DNA from 2 places in the Shinella sp. 20P9.1.1 genome. Region 1 is predicted to be linked to the other one. Evidence: predicted binding sites of a transcription regulator. Region 1 holds the regulator's gene; the other holds the start of a gene.

Region 1 (7,133 bases):
ACGCTGAATTGAGCGGTGAGCGATTGCCCCTCATCCGGCCTCCCGGCCACCTTCTCCCCGCAGTCGGGGCGAAGGGACTCAGTCGGACTGTTTTCCTGAAATCACTTTCGTGGACGCAAGGCGGGATCTTGCATCCCTCCCTTCTCCCCGCCTGCGGGGAGAAGGTGGCGGCAGCCGGATGAGGGGCGTGCACCGCCTTACTGCGGCAAAACCTCCACCACTTCGAAGCGGTAGGTCGTCGAGCAGAATTCGCAGGTCACCGCGATCTCGCCCTTGTCGTCGGCCGTATGCGCGATGTCGTCGGCGCTGAGGCCGGCAAGCACGCCCTTCAGCTTCTCACGCGAGCAGGAACAACGGTCGAAGACCTGCTGCGGTTCGTAAACGCGCACGCCGCGCTCATGGAAGAGACGGAACAGCAGCCGTTCGGTGCCGACATTGGGATCCGTCAACTCGTCGGCGTCGATCGTCTCGACCATGGCCTTGGCTTCGGCCCAGTTGTCGTCCTCGGCGATCTTGTGGCCGGCCTCATCACCGTCACCGCCCGGAAGGTCCGATTGGCGCATGCGTTCCGGTGCCTGTGGCAGGAACTGCGCGACCATGCCGCCGGCCCGCCAGCGATGGCGGGATTTGCCGGCCTCGTCGCGGTCGTAGAGTTCGGCGACACCCAGCCGCACCTTGGTCGGAATCTGCTCCGACTGGCGGAAATAGACGCCGGCGATCTCTTCGAGCGTGTGGCCGTCGAGCGGAACGATGCCCTGGTAGCGCTGCGTATGCGCGCCCTGGTCGATGGTGAAGGCGAGGATGCCCTTTCCGAGCAGCTCGTGCGGCTCCGTCGCACCGGCCGCGATCGCGGCATCGAGCGCGTCCTGATCGAAGCGGGCATAGGCGCGCACGTTCTCCGGTGCGGCGAAATCCGCCACCAGCAGGTCGACCGGGCCATCGCCCTTTGTCTGGACGATCAGCTTGCCCTCGAACTTCAGCGAGGTGCCGAGCAACACGGTGAGCGTGATGGCTTCAGCAAGCAGCCGCGCGACGGGCGCGGGATAGTTGTGCCGGCCGAGAATGGTGTCGAGCATCGGGCCGAGCTGCACGGCACGGCCGCGCACGTCGAGGCCTTCGACCTGGAACGGCAGGACATGGTCGTCGCCGGCAAAGCCGACTTCACCGAGTTTCAGGGCACTTTCAGCCATCATCGTTCTGCTCCTTGCACATCGGGAAGCCACCGGGCCATGGGCCCGGCTGCTTTCGACCGGCGTTCTACCGTGATTTGAGCGCGCTCTTGCCCGATCATTCCATACCGGGCGGGCATACGCCAGAGAAAGCGCCTTCCGGCGCTTCGTGATGGCCCCTAGATCGTGCGGGCGGCACGGTTTTTCAAGACGCGTCTCAGACGGCGCCGAGGCACCAGGCGAGGATCGACTTCTGTGCGTGCAGGCGGTTTTCCGCCTCGTCGAAGACCACGGACTGCGGGCCGTCGATGACCTCGTCCGTCACCTCCTCGCCGCGATGGGCCGGCAGGCAGTGCATGAACAGCGCATCCTTGTCGGCGCGCGCCATCAGCTGCTTGTTGACCTGATAAGGCTGGAAGATGTTGTGGCCGCGGGCGCGATGCTCCTGGTTCATCGAGACCCAGCAGTCGGTGACGACGAGATCGACGCCGTCGATGATGGCGTCAGGATCATGGCCGAGCAGGATGTTGCCGCCATTGTCGCGCGCCCAGTTCAAAATCTTGTCGTCGGGCTCCGAGCCCATCGGCACGGCCATCTTCATCGTGTAGCCGAAGCGGGCGGAGCCCTCGACGAAGGAATGCAGCACATTGTTGCCGTCGCCGGTCCAGGCGAACGTCTTGCCCTTGGCGAGACCACGATGCTCCTCGAAGGTCATGACGTCGGCCATGATCTGGCAGGGATGCGTCAGGTCCGTCAGCGCGTTGATGACGGGAACGGTGGCATGCTCGGCAAGCTCCAGCAAGCGGTTGTGGTCCGTCGTGCGGATCATGATGGCATCGACATAACGCGACAGCACCTTGGCGGTGTCGCCGATCGTCTCGGCGCGGCCGAGCTGCATTTCCGTGCCCGACAGGAACAGCGTCTCGCCCCCGAGCTGGCGCATGCCGACATCGAAAGAGACGCGCGTGCGGGTGGAGGGCTTCTCGAAGATCATCGCGAGCATCTTGCCGGCGAGCGGTCGCTCTTCCTTGCCGGCCTTGTTGGCTGCCTTGCGCTTGTGCGCATCGTCCATGATGACGCGGAGATCGCTTTCCGAAACGGCGGAAAGGTCGAGGAAATGCTTGGCCATGATGTGTCCTGTCTGTCCTGGTCTCTGATCAGGCGGCTTTCGCCGCCGTCAGCTTTTCGGCTGCGCGCTCGATGCGGGCGAGCCCTTCGCGTGCTTCTTCGGCGGTGACGGTGAGCGGCGGCAGCAGCCGCAGCACATTGTCGCCGGCCGGCACGCCCAGCAGTTTTTCCGCGCGAACGGCCTTCAGGAGGTCGGCGACGGGGATTTTCGCCTTGATGCCGAGCATCAGGCCCTCGCCGCGCACATCCTCGATCACCTCGGGGAAACGATCCTTCAGCGCCGCAAGGCCCTGACGGAAGACCAGCGCCACGTCGCGCACATGTTCGAGGAAGCCGTCTTCAAGCACGACGTCGAGCACGGCATTGCCGACGGCCATGGCAAGCGGATTGCCGCCATAGGTCGAGCCATGCGTGCCAGCGACCATGCCGGAGGCGGCTTCATTGGTGGCAAGGCAGGCGCCGAGCGGAAAGCCGCCGCCGATGCCCTTGGCGACCGCCATGATGTCGGGCGTCACGCCCGCCCATTCATGGGCAAAGAGGCGGCCCGTGCGGCCGACGCCGGACTGGACCTCGTCGAGGATCAGCAGCAGGCCGTATTCGTCGCAGAGCTGGCGCAACTCCTGCATGAATTCCTTCGAGACGGGACGGATGCCGCCCTCGCCCTGCACCGGCTCGATCAGGATGCCGGCGGTTTCCTCGGTGATCGCATCCTTGACGGCGGCGATATCGCCGAAGGGCAGCTTCAGGAAGCCGGGAGCCTTGGGGCCAAAGCCTTCGATATACTTCTCCTGTCCGCCGGCCGCGATCGTCGCGATCGTGCGGCCATGGAAGGCGCCGTCGAAGGTGATGATATGGAACTTGCCGGGATGGCCCTTGGCGAAGTGATGGCGGCGCGCGGTCTTGATCGCGCATTCCAGCGCTTCGGCACCCGAATTGGTGAAGAACACCTTGTCGGCGAAGGTCGCGTCCGTCAGCCGGCGGCCGAGGCTTTCCTGGCCGGGCACCTCATAGAGGTTGGACAGGTGCCAGACCTTGTCGGCCTGATCCTTCAGCGCGGCGACGAGATGAGGATGCGCATGGCCCAGCGAATTGACGGCGACGCCGGCGGCGAAATCGAGATATCGCTCGCCATCTTCGGCGATCAGCCAGACGCCCTCCCCGCGCGTGAACCGGAGCGGCGCACGCATATAGGTTTCATAGAGCGGCGCGGCATCGGCCATGGCGCGTATCCTCCGAAAAGAGATGCGAAAAAAGACGTCTGACACTTGACTTTTCCGGGCTCCAGAAAAATCAAAAGCCGCCTTTCGGCGGCATGCGGCACTATCGGCATTTCACCTGGGGATGTCAACAAAATCGCACCCCGAGTGACGCTGAACCTCCCGCAAGGTGAGGATTCACGGCACGCGCGGAAGGTGTCTCCATCGAGTCACACCCGACCAGCAAGTTGGGGAAAACCTCGAAATCGATTCGCGCCGATTCCCGCGACTCTTGTCACAGAGTCCCCCGGTCTCTAGGTTAAAGACCAATTACTAGACTGCATGCGGCGGAACTAGTCACCAAAAGAGTTGAAGGCGTTCAGGTTCCGGATCTGTCCGGGACGCGACGAGGGATTCCCGCATCGAACGCCGAGCGGAGACGAAAACATGAACTGGACAGACGAGCGCGTCGAAAGACTCAAGAAGCTCTGGGCCGAGGGTTTGAGCGCGAGCCAGATCGCGGCACAACTCGGCGGCGTCAGCCGCAATGCCGTCATCGGCAAAGTGCACCGGCTGAACCTGCCGGGCCGCGCCAAGGCCGGCGGAACGCAGGCCACCGCCCGCCCGAAGCGCCCGGCGCCGGCGGCCCCCCGCCCCGCGACCTTCCAGGCCCGTGCCGTCACGCCGCGCACCGCAGCCCGTCCGGCAGCGATCGCCAAGGACGACATGGACACGGAATTCGAGGCCGTCGCCGAACAGCTCCCGGTTCCCGCCAACGGCAACAATGTCGTCGTGCCGATGTCGCGCAAGCTGGAACTGACGCAGCTCACCGAGCGCACCTGCAAGTGGCCGATCGGCGATCCGCTGAACGAAGACTTCCATTTCTGCGGCAACGAATCCCCTGACAATTCGCCCTACTGCACCTACCACCAGCGCCTCGCCTACCAGCCCTCGGCCGAGCGCCGCCGGATGCGCTGACAGCAATCGATATGAAATGAAAACGGAGCCGAAAGGCTCCGTTTTTGTTTGAGGCGATGGATGGCAGCCCCAAAACGCAAACAGGCCCCGCAGGGCCCATTTCCGTCCTTGGGAGGAATGGCGGATCGCTCAGGTTTCCAGCGAATAGCCGGCGCCGCGGACAGTGCGGATGACGTCCTGCATATTGGCGAAGTTGAGCGCCTTGCGCAGACGGCCGACATGCACGTCGACGGTGCGCTCGTCGACATAGATGTCGTGGCCCCATACACCGTCCAGCAGCTGCGAGCGCGAGAAGACGCGGCTCGGCGAGGTCATCAGGAATTCCAGGAGGCGGAACTCCGTCGGGCCGAGGCGAACCTCGCGGGTGCGACGGTGGACGCGGTGGGTCTCGCGGTCGAGCTCGATATCGCCGCAGCGCAGCACCGTCGAGACGACCTCGGGCTTGGCACGGCGCAGCATGGCGCGCACGCGCGCCACCAGTTCCGGCGTCGAGAAGGGCTTGACGACATAATCGTCGGCGCCGGTGGCCAGACCACGCACTCGCTCGCTCTCCTCGCCGCGCGCCGTCAGCATGATGATCGGCAGGCGCTCGGTTTCCGGCCGCTGGCGCAGGCGCCGGCACAGCTCGATGCCGGAAACGCCCGGCAGCATCCAGTCGAGGATGAGGAGGTCGGGCATGCGCTCCTGCAAGCGCATTTCCGCCTCGTCACCCGATAGGATCGTATCGACCTCGAAACCCTCGGCTTCGAGATTGTAGCGCAGGAGAACGCTCAGCGCCTCCTCGTCTTCCACGACGGCTATTCTGGGCACCATGGACAGGGTTCCTGCTCAAACTTACTCGGACGCTTCGGCGATGTCGGCCGCGACGACCGATGTCGATGTATCGTCCTTCGGGCGCTCGCCTTCCGGCTGGGAGCCGGTCGCCATGTAGTAGATGGTTTCGGCGATGTTGGTCGCGTGGTCGCCGATGCGCTCGATGTTCTTGGCGCAGAACAAAAGATGCGTGCAGGGCGTGATGTTGCGCGGGTCTTCCATCATGTAGGTCAGCAGTTCGCGGAACAGCGAGGTGTAGATCGCATCGATCTCGTCGTCGCGCTCGCGGATGGCCTTGGCCTTGTCCACCGAGCGGGTGGCGAAGACGTCGAGCACTTCCTTGAGCTGCATCAACGCCAGTTCGGCGAGATGCTCGAGGCCGCGGGCGAGCTTGCGCGGCATGCCCGAGCTCTGCACGGCAATCACGCGCTTTGCGGTGTTCTTGCCGAGGTCGCCGACGCGCTCCAGTTCGGCAGCGATGCGGATCGTGCCCATGATTTCGCGCAGGTCCGCCGCCATCGGCTGGCGCTTGGCGATGGTGACGATCGCCTTTTCGTTGATCTGGCGCTCGGCATTGTCGAGGATGACATCCTCGGAAATGACCTTCTGGGCCAGCGCCACGTCGGTGGAAACGAGGGCGCGGACGGAATCCGCCACCATCTGCTCGGCCGTGCCGCCCATTTCGGAGATGCGGCGGGAGAGGTACTTCAGTTCTTCGTCGTAAATCGAAACAATATGGGTCGATGACATCGTTCTGTCCTTAATGCGCTCGGGTTTCAGGGGCGTCAGCGACGAAAGCGTCAGCCGAAGCGGCCCATGATGTAGTCCTGCGTGCGCTGGTCATCCGGGTTGGTGAACATCTTGTCGGTGTCGTTCTCCTCGACGAGGTTGCCGAGGTGGAACATGGCGGTGCGCTGCGAGACGCGGGCCGCCTGCTGCATGGAGTGCGTCACGATGACGATGGTGAAGTTGGCGCGCAGCTCGTGGATGAGCTCCTCGACCTTGGCCGTCGCGATCGGGTCGAGTGCCGAGCAGGGTTCGTCCATCAGGATGACTTCGGGGCTGACGGCGACGGCGCGTGCGATGCACAGGCGCTGCTGCTGGCCGCCGGAGAGGCCCGTGCCGCCTTCCTGCAGGCGATCCTTCACCTCGTTCCACAGGCCGGCCTTCTGAAGGCTCTTTTCCACGATGGCGTCCATGTCGGCCTTCGACTTGGCAAGACCGTGGATGCGTGGGCCGTAGGCGACGTTTTCGTAGATCGACTTCGGGAACGGGTTCGGCTTCTGGAAGACCATGCCGACGCGGGCGCGCAGTTCGACGACGTCGATGTTCGGGTCGTAGATATCGTCCGTATCGAGCGTGATGCGGCCGGTGACGCGGCAGCCGTCGATCGTGTCGTTCATGCGGTTCAGCGTGCGCAGGAAGGTCGACTTGCCGCAACCCGACGGGCCGATCAGCGCCGTCACGGTGTTTTCGCGGACGTTGAGATTGACGTCGTAGAGGGCGCGCTTGTCGCCGTAATAGACCGAAACGTCCTTGCCGATCATCTTGTAGGAAATGTCGTTCATTTTCTTGTCCAGCGCTTTCTCGACTGCTGCTTCTAACATCATGTTCATAGGATCGGTCCTTCTACCAGCGCCGTTCGAAACGGCGGCGCAACAGGATGGCGCCAACATTCATGAGGATGAGGAAGATGAGGAGCACCATGATGGCGCCCGAGGTGCGCTCCACGAAGGCACGCTCGGCCTCGTTCGCCCACATGTAGATCTGTACCGGCAGAGCCGTGGAGGGTTCCAGCGGCGTTCCGGGAATATCGGCGACGAAGGCGACCATGCCAATGAGCAGCAGC
Region 2 (7,133 bases), on a different contig from region 1:
GATCTCCGATCGTCCCATCCTGCTTCGGACGGGCGCCGCTTTCGCGGCGCTCCTTCTGTTGCTGTTTGCGCTCGGCGTCGGCGCCGCAGTCGGCGAGACGGCCATCCCTCTCGACGTGGTCGCCAAGACGGTGGCCAACCGCCTCTGGCATGCAGGCTACCCGCTGGAGCCGATCGACGAGGGCATCATCTGGAACTACCGGCTGAGCCGGGCGATGGTGGCTGCCTGCTGCGGCTCGGCCCTGGCGCTCTGCGGCGTCATCCTGCAATCGCTGCTGCGCAATGCGCTGGCCGATCCCTATATTCTCGGCATCTCCGCCGGCGCTTCGACCGGTGCCGTCAGCGTGGCGATTCTCGGTATCGGGGCCGGTGCCCTAACGCTGCCGGCCGGCGCCTTCCTCGGCGCGCTCGTCGCTTTCGGCCTCGTCAGCGCGCTCGCCTTGCGCGCCGGGCGCGGCACGAGCGCAATCATCCTGGCCGGCATCGCGGGCTCGCAACTCTTTAACGCGCTCACCTCCTTCATCGTCACCAAGGCGGCGAGCGCGGAGCAGGCACGCGGTATCATGTTCTGGCTGCTCGGCAATCTCTCGGGCGTGCGCTGGCCGGATGTCTGGCTGGCGCTGCCGGTAGCGATCCTCGGGCTTCTCGTGTGCCTGTGGCACGCCCGCGCGCTCGATGCCTTCACCTTCGGCACGGAATCGGCCGCCTCGCTCGGCATTCCCGTGCGCCGGGTCTATGTCGTGCTGATCGCCATTTCCGCGCTGATGACGGCGACCATGGTTTCCATCGTCGGCTCGATCGGCTTCGTCGGCCTCGTTATTCCCCATGCCGCGCGCATGGTGGTCGGCGTGCGGCATGGCCTGCTTCTGCCGGCCTCGGCGCTGATCGGCGCCATCTTCATGATCGCGGCGGACGTGCTGTCGCGTGTCATCATCCCCGGCCAGGTCCTGCCCATCGGCGTCATCACGGCACTGTTCGGCGCGCCCGCCTTCGCGCTCATCCTCAGCCAGAGGAGGTCTGCCCTGTGACACTGTCTGCCAAAAACCTGCACTGGTCGGCCGGTGGTGCGACCATCCTGTCGGATGTCTCGCTGGATGTGCGCCCCGGCGAATTCCTCGGCATCATCGGCCCGAACGGCTCCGGCAAGACGAGCCTGATGTCGCTGATGTCAGGCATCCGCAAGCCGCAGGCCGGCGCCGTCCTGCTCGACGGCACGCCGCTTTCGGATCACGGCCGTCAGGCCATCGCCCGGCGCATCGCCTTTGTCGAGCAGCAGGCGGAAACGACCGAGCGCATCACCGCGCGCCAGGCCGTCGAGCTCGGCCGTACGCCCTATCTCGGCGCGCTCACGCCCTGGTCGCGGACCGATGATGCCATCGTCGACCGGGCGCTGGAGGAGGTCGATATGGCGCATTTCGCCGGCCGGCTCTGGCACACACTGTCAGGCGGCGAACGGCAGCGGTTGCATATCGCTCGAGCGCTTGCCCAGCAATCGCCGATCCTGCTGCTCGACGAGCCGACCAATCATCTCGATATTGGCCACCAGATCAGCCTGCTCCAGCTGGTGCGCGAGCAGGAGCTGACGGTCGTTGCGGCCCTGCACGATCTCAACCACGCCGCCATGTTCTGCGACCGAATCGCCGTCATGCAGGGTGGGCGCATCGTGGCGCTGGGCACGCCGGCTAAGGTGCTGGAGCCGCAGCGTCTGCTGGAAGTCTTCGGCGTCACCGTGGATGTGGAGCGGGACAGTGCCGGCGGCTGCTTCATCCGCTATCGCCGCCCGGAGCCGCGGCCGCTGCGGCTGAAACTCGTTGCCAACGAGGGGACGTGATGCACGGCACGCTCTCCAACGACCATCTGAAGGAAGACATCCGGGACTATTGGTCCCGCCGCTCGCAAACCTTCGATCTCGCCTTCGGCCACCGTATTCCCGAAGGGCCGGAATTCGACGCCTGGGCGGCGGCGATCCGCGCGCATCTGGGGCCGGAGCCGTGCCGCGTGCTGGAGCTTGCCTGCGGTACGGGGGAGGTGACGCGCCTGCTGCTGTCGCTCGGTCATGAGGTGACGGCGCTCGATTTTTCCGAGGCGATGTTGTCGGTGGCGCGCAAGAAGCATGAGCGCGCCAAGGGCCTTCGCTTTCTGCTCGCCGACGCGGAAAACCCGATGGAGCCGGACGAAAGCTATGACGCCATCGTCTGTCGCCATCTCGTATGGACGCTGACGACGCCCGAGCAGGCCTTTGCGGAATGGCACCGCATGCTGAAGCCCGGCGGCATGCTGCTGTTCTTCGATGGCGACTGGGCCGCCCCAACGCGGCTCGGCCGGCTGGCAAGCCGCGCCATCGCGGTGCTCGATCGGTTCATCGGCACCGACCCGAATTATGACGGCGCGATGAGCGATCGGCATTCCAGCATCATGCAGCGCCTGCCTTTTGGCGACGGGCTGACGGTCGAGCGCGTGTTGACCTTGCTGGAGGCGGCCGGTTTCCGCGATATGACGATTGGTTCCCACGCCCCCATCGCCAGGGCACAACGCCGGACGGCGGACCTGCGCAATACGCTGCGCACGCTGCTTTATCGTCGCTTTATTCTCTGCTGCCGCAAGCCTGTTTAGGCTTCCGGCTCCACTGTCAACTTGACACGGTCGGCGGCGAAGCGGGTGCGGGAAAACTGGATCGGCGTTCCCGCAAGGTCGGTGTTGATGGCTGTCGCGACGAGGATGATCGCACCGGGCGAAAGCTTCAGGTGCCGGATATCGTCGCCCTCGGCGTGAATGGCCGAGATTTCCGTTGAGCGGCGCACATAGTCGGCGACGCCGAGCTTGCGGAACGAAGCGGTGACGGAGCGGGTCTGCTCGAAAATCCCGCCGATCTCGCCGAAACGGTCGGCCGGGAAATAATGAGTCGCGCGCGAGATGGGGCGTTTGTCGGCGCTATTGACGGTTTCCATGCGCACACAGAGCGTGCCGATGGGGAGCCCGAGGGCTTCGGCCACGATCGATGGTGCAACCTCGGTTGCCGCCTCCAGCATCTTGCTTTCTATGTCGCGCGTCTGATTGCCGAGGCCCTGCGAAAAGCGCGTGCGCTTCGAAATCGGAAAGCGCAGCCGGTCGCGCCGCTCGATGCGGGTGCCGATGCCCTGGATGGGGCGCACGATGCCTTCTTCCGCCAGTGCCGCCATGGCGCTGCGCACCGTGTGGCGGTTGACGCCGAAGCGGGCGGCCAGCGTCATTTCCGGCGGCATCATACCGGTTTCGTCGAAATCACCATTGTTGATTGCGAGCCGCATGCGGTCGGCGATCTGCCGCCAGAGCGCCACGCCCGATTGCCGTTCCACCATTTTCGCCCCGCGATTTCGCCCGCTGTCACACCCTTGTCATTCCGGCCGATTAAGACAAGACTTAGATGTTCGGTTGTCTAGATTAATAGACATTTGGAGATGAGGCAATGGCATCAGTTGAGAAAATGTCCGAAGCAGCCGCAAAGGGCGCGGCGGCGGAACGGCAGAGGGCGATGGGCCTGCTTGCGAAGGCGAGCCGGAAGGAATTGCAGGCGGCATTCGACGCGCTTGCGGACAAGCCGGTCGTGCAGCCGGTGCGCGGGCCGGAAACGGGTCTCATCATGGTGCGCGGCCGCATTGGTGGCGGCGGTGCGCCGTTCAATCTCGGCGAGGCGACGGTGAGCCGCGCCAGCATCCGTCTTGCGGATGGCACGGTCGGTCATGGCCAAGCGCTTGGTACCGATGGCGCGAAGGCCCGGCTTTCGGCGATCTTCGGTGCGCTCTTCCAGCAGCCGGCCCACCGGGCCGAAGTGGATGCGCTGCTTTCCGTTATCGCGGCGCGCATTGCCGATGAGGATGCCGAAAAAGCCCGCCAGACGGCCGCCACCCGCGTCGATTTCTTCACCATGGTTCGCGGAGAGGACTGATGACTTTGGATACACTCGCCTTTTCCGGCGGTTTTCAGGAGCCGGTCTTCCAGGCCCAAGCCGTCTTCCGCACGCTGATGGATTGCATGGCCCGTCCGGGCATGATCGGCGATATCGCCCCGACCGTCACGCCGCCCAAGCCGATGACACCGGCCGCCGGCGCCATCGCGCTGACGCTCTGCGATCATGACACCACCGTCTGGCTGACGCCGGCGCTCGCCGCCTCCGCCTTGCCCGGCTGGCTTGCCTTCAATGCCGGCGCGGTGCTGGCGGAGGAACGCCAGAACGCCCGCTTCGCCTTCATCGAGAAGGGCGCGATGCTGCCGAATTTCTGCCTCTTCGCGCAGGGCACGCAGGAATATCCGGACCGTTCCACGACGCTGGTCGTCGAAATCGAGGCCTTCGAAGGCGGCCGGCCGCTCGTCCTGAAAGGGCCGGGCATCCGCATGCAGGAGGAAATCGCGCCGGTCGGCCTGCCCGACATGTTCCCGCAGTTCTGGGCGGAGAACCGCCAGAAATTCCCGCGCGGCGTCGATCTGATCCTCGTTGCCGGCGACAGGATCGTCTGCCTGCCGCGCACCACCGTCATCAGTGTGAAAGAGGCGTAACCATGTACGTTGCCGTCAAGGGTGGCGAAGCCGCCATCTCCAACGCCCACCGTCTTCTCGCCGACCGCCGACGCGGCGACCGTTCGCTGCCGGCCATCGGCATCGAGCAGATCGTCGCCCAGCTCGGCCTTGCCGTCGACCGCGTGATGGCGGAAGCCTCGCTCTACGACCGTTCGCTTGCCGCACTTGCCGTCCGGCAGGCGCGCGGCGACATGATCGAGGCGATCTTCATCCTGCGCGCCTACCGCACCACGCTGCCACGCTTCGGCTATTCCAAACCCGTCGAGACGGGCGAGATGCTCGTCGAGCGCCGCGTCTCGGCGACCTACAAGGACCTGCCGGGCGGCCAGCTGCTCGGCCCGACCTTCGACTATACGCACCGCCTGCTCGATCCGTCGCTTCTGACGGACGAAGAGATTGATGCCCCGCTGGAACGCGACGAGGCCGGTGAGCCGGTCATGCGCGTCTCCGACATTCTGGCCGGTGAAGGCCTGGTCGAGGATGACGGCGACATGCCGGATGGCCATGTCGCCGGCGATATCACCCGCGAGCCCTTGGAATTCCCGATGGCCCGCGACCTGCGCCTGCAGGCGCTCGCCCGTGGCGACGAGGGCTTCCTGCTGGCGCTCGGCTATTCCACGCAGCGCGGTTATGCCCGCACCCATCCCTTCGTGGGCGAAGTGCGCATCGGCGAGGTCGAGGTGGAGCTGGACATGCCGGAGCTCGGCTTTGCCGTCTCGCTCGGCCGCATCCAGATCACCGAATGCCAGATGATCGCGCAGTTCAAGGGCTCGGCGAAGAACCCGCCGCAGTTCACCCGCGGCTACGGCCTCGTTTTCGGCCAGAGCGAGCGCAAGGCCATGGCCATGTCGCTGGTCGACCGGGCGCTGCGGGCGGAAGAGTTCGGCGAGGACATCGTAGCGCCGGCGCAGGACGAGGAATTCGTCATCTCCCATTCCGACAATGTGCAGGCGACCGGCTTCGTCGAGCACCTGAAGCTCCCGCACTACGTAGACTTCCAGGCTGAACTCGACCTCGTGCGCCGCATGCGCCGCGAATACGAGGCTGCGCAAAACACCGACACCGATCTTCCGGAGGCCGCAGAATGAGCACGGCAGAACTGGCGACCTATAATTTTGCCTATCTCGACGAACAGACGAAACGCATGATCCGCCGCGCGATCCTGAAAGCGATCGCGATCCCCGGCTATCAGGTGCCCTTTGCCTCGCGCGAAATGCCCATGCCCTATGGCTGGGGCACCGGCGGCGTGCAGGTGACGGCGGCGATCCTCGGACCGCAGGATGTGCTGAAGGTCATCGACCAGGGGGCGGACGATACGACCAATGCCGTCTCCATCCGCGCCTTTTTCCAGAAGGTCGCCAATGTGGCTGTCACGACCAAGACGCGCGAGGCGACGATCATCCAGACGCGTCACCGCATCCCCGAGGAGAAGCTGACGGCCGGCCAGACGCTCGTCTATCAGGTGCCGATCCCGGAGCCGCTGCGCTTCCTCGAACCGCGCGAGACCGAGACGCGCAAGATGCATGCGCTGGAAGAATATGGCCTCATGCATGTCAAGCTCTACGAGGATATCGCCCGCAACGGCCATATCGCCACGACCTATGCCTATCCGGTGAAGGTGGAGGGGCGCTATGTGATGGACCCGTCGCCGACACCGAAATTCGACAATCCGAAGATGCACATGTCCGAGGCGCTCCAGCTCTTCGGCGCCGGCCGCGAGAAGCGCATCTATGCGGTGCCGCCCTATACCGAGGTCGTCAGCCTCGATTTCGAGGACCATCCCTTCGAGATCCAGAGCTTCGACAAACCCTGCGCGTTGTGCGGCGCTGAGAATGTCTATCTCGACGAAGTGGTGCTCGACGACAAGGGCGGGCGAATGTTCGTCTGCTCGGATACCGACCATTGCGAAAACCGCTGCGCCCACGGCCACCGTGGTCATCTCGCCTATAACAAGGAGGCTGCCGAATGACCGACATTCCGCTTCTCAAAGTCCGCGATATCTCGAAATTCTACGGCGCGCGCATCGGCTGCCAGAACGTCTCCTTCGATCTCTGGCCGGGTGAAGTGCTGGCGATCGTCGGCGAATCCGGCTCGGGCAAGACGACGCTGCTCAACTGCCTTGCCACCCGCCTGATGCCGACCTCCGGTGCCGTCGAATACCGCATGCGCGACGGCGACATGCGCGAACTCTCCCGCATGAGCGAGGCGGAACGCCGCTTCCTGATGCGCACCGACTGGGGTTTCGTGCACCAGAACCCGGCCGATGGCCTGCGCATGGCTGTTTCGGCCGGCGCCAATGTCGGTGAACGCCTGATGGCCGTCGGCGACCGGCACTATGGCCAGATCCGCGAGACGGCCGGCGATTGGCTGCGGCGGGTGGAGATCAGCACCGACCGCATCGACGACCAGCCGCGCGCCTTCTCCGGCGGCATGCGCCAGCGCCTGCAGATCGCCCGCAACCTCGTGACCGCGCCGCGCCTGATCTTCATGGACGAGCCGACCGGCGGCCTCGACGTTTCGGTGCAGGCCCGCCTGCTCGATCTGCTGCGCGGCCTCGTCCAGGATCTCGGCCTCTCGGCG

What was found. Region 1 encodes PhoB, which activates phosphate uptake and scavenging genes when phosphate is short. Its sites were predicted from a motif close to TGTCATNNANCTGTCAT; they were not measured.
Region 2: phnF (phosphonate metabolism transcriptional regulator PhnF) is a predicted target of PhoB. The motif match lies at 3,361-3,377, and genes of this name have one in related genera.

What each region holds. Positions count from the first base shown of each region.
Region 1 covers NZ_JBYOLC010000002.1:208,758-215,890, reverse strand. The annotation lists gene apaG (Co2+/Mg2+ efflux protein ApaG) at 1-12, shown strand, start outside; gene AC27VQ_RS04640 (Hsp33 family molecular chaperone) at 198-1,190, opposite strand; gene argF (ornithine carbamoyltransferase) at 1,387-2,298, opposite strand; gene AC27VQ_RS04630 (aspartate aminotransferase family protein) at 2,327-3,517, opposite strand; gene AC27VQ_RS04625 (GcrA family cell cycle regulator) at 3,941-4,471, shown strand; gene phoB (phosphate regulon transcriptional regulator PhoB) at 4,601-5,284, opposite strand; gene phoU (phosphate signaling complex protein PhoU) at 5,306-6,034, opposite strand; gene pstB (phosphate ABC transporter ATP-binding protein PstB) at 6,085-6,900, opposite strand; gene pstA (phosphate ABC transporter permease PstA) at 6,914-7,133, opposite strand, start outside.
Region 2 covers NZ_JBYOLC010000001.1:269,213-276,345, forward strand. The annotation lists gene AC27VQ_RS01210 (ABC transporter substrate-binding protein) at 1-2, shown strand, start outside; gene AC27VQ_RS01215 (FecCD family ABC transporter permease) at 1-1,027, shown strand, start outside; gene AC27VQ_RS01220 (ABC transporter ATP-binding protein) at 1,024-1,830, shown strand; gene AC27VQ_RS01225 (class I SAM-dependent methyltransferase) at 1,830-2,612, shown strand; gene phnF (phosphonate metabolism transcriptional regulator PhnF) at 2,609-3,337, opposite strand; gene phnG (phosphonate C-P lyase system protein PhnG) at 3,445-3,924, shown strand; gene phnH (phosphonate C-P lyase system protein PhnH) at 3,924-4,532, shown strand; gene AC27VQ_RS01245 (carbon-phosphorus lyase complex subunit) at 4,535-5,641, shown strand; gene AC27VQ_RS01250 (alpha-D-ribose 1-methylphosphonate 5-phosphate C-P-lyase PhnJ) at 5,638-6,522, shown strand; gene phnK (phosphonate C-P lyase system protein PhnK) at 6,519-7,133, shown strand, end outside.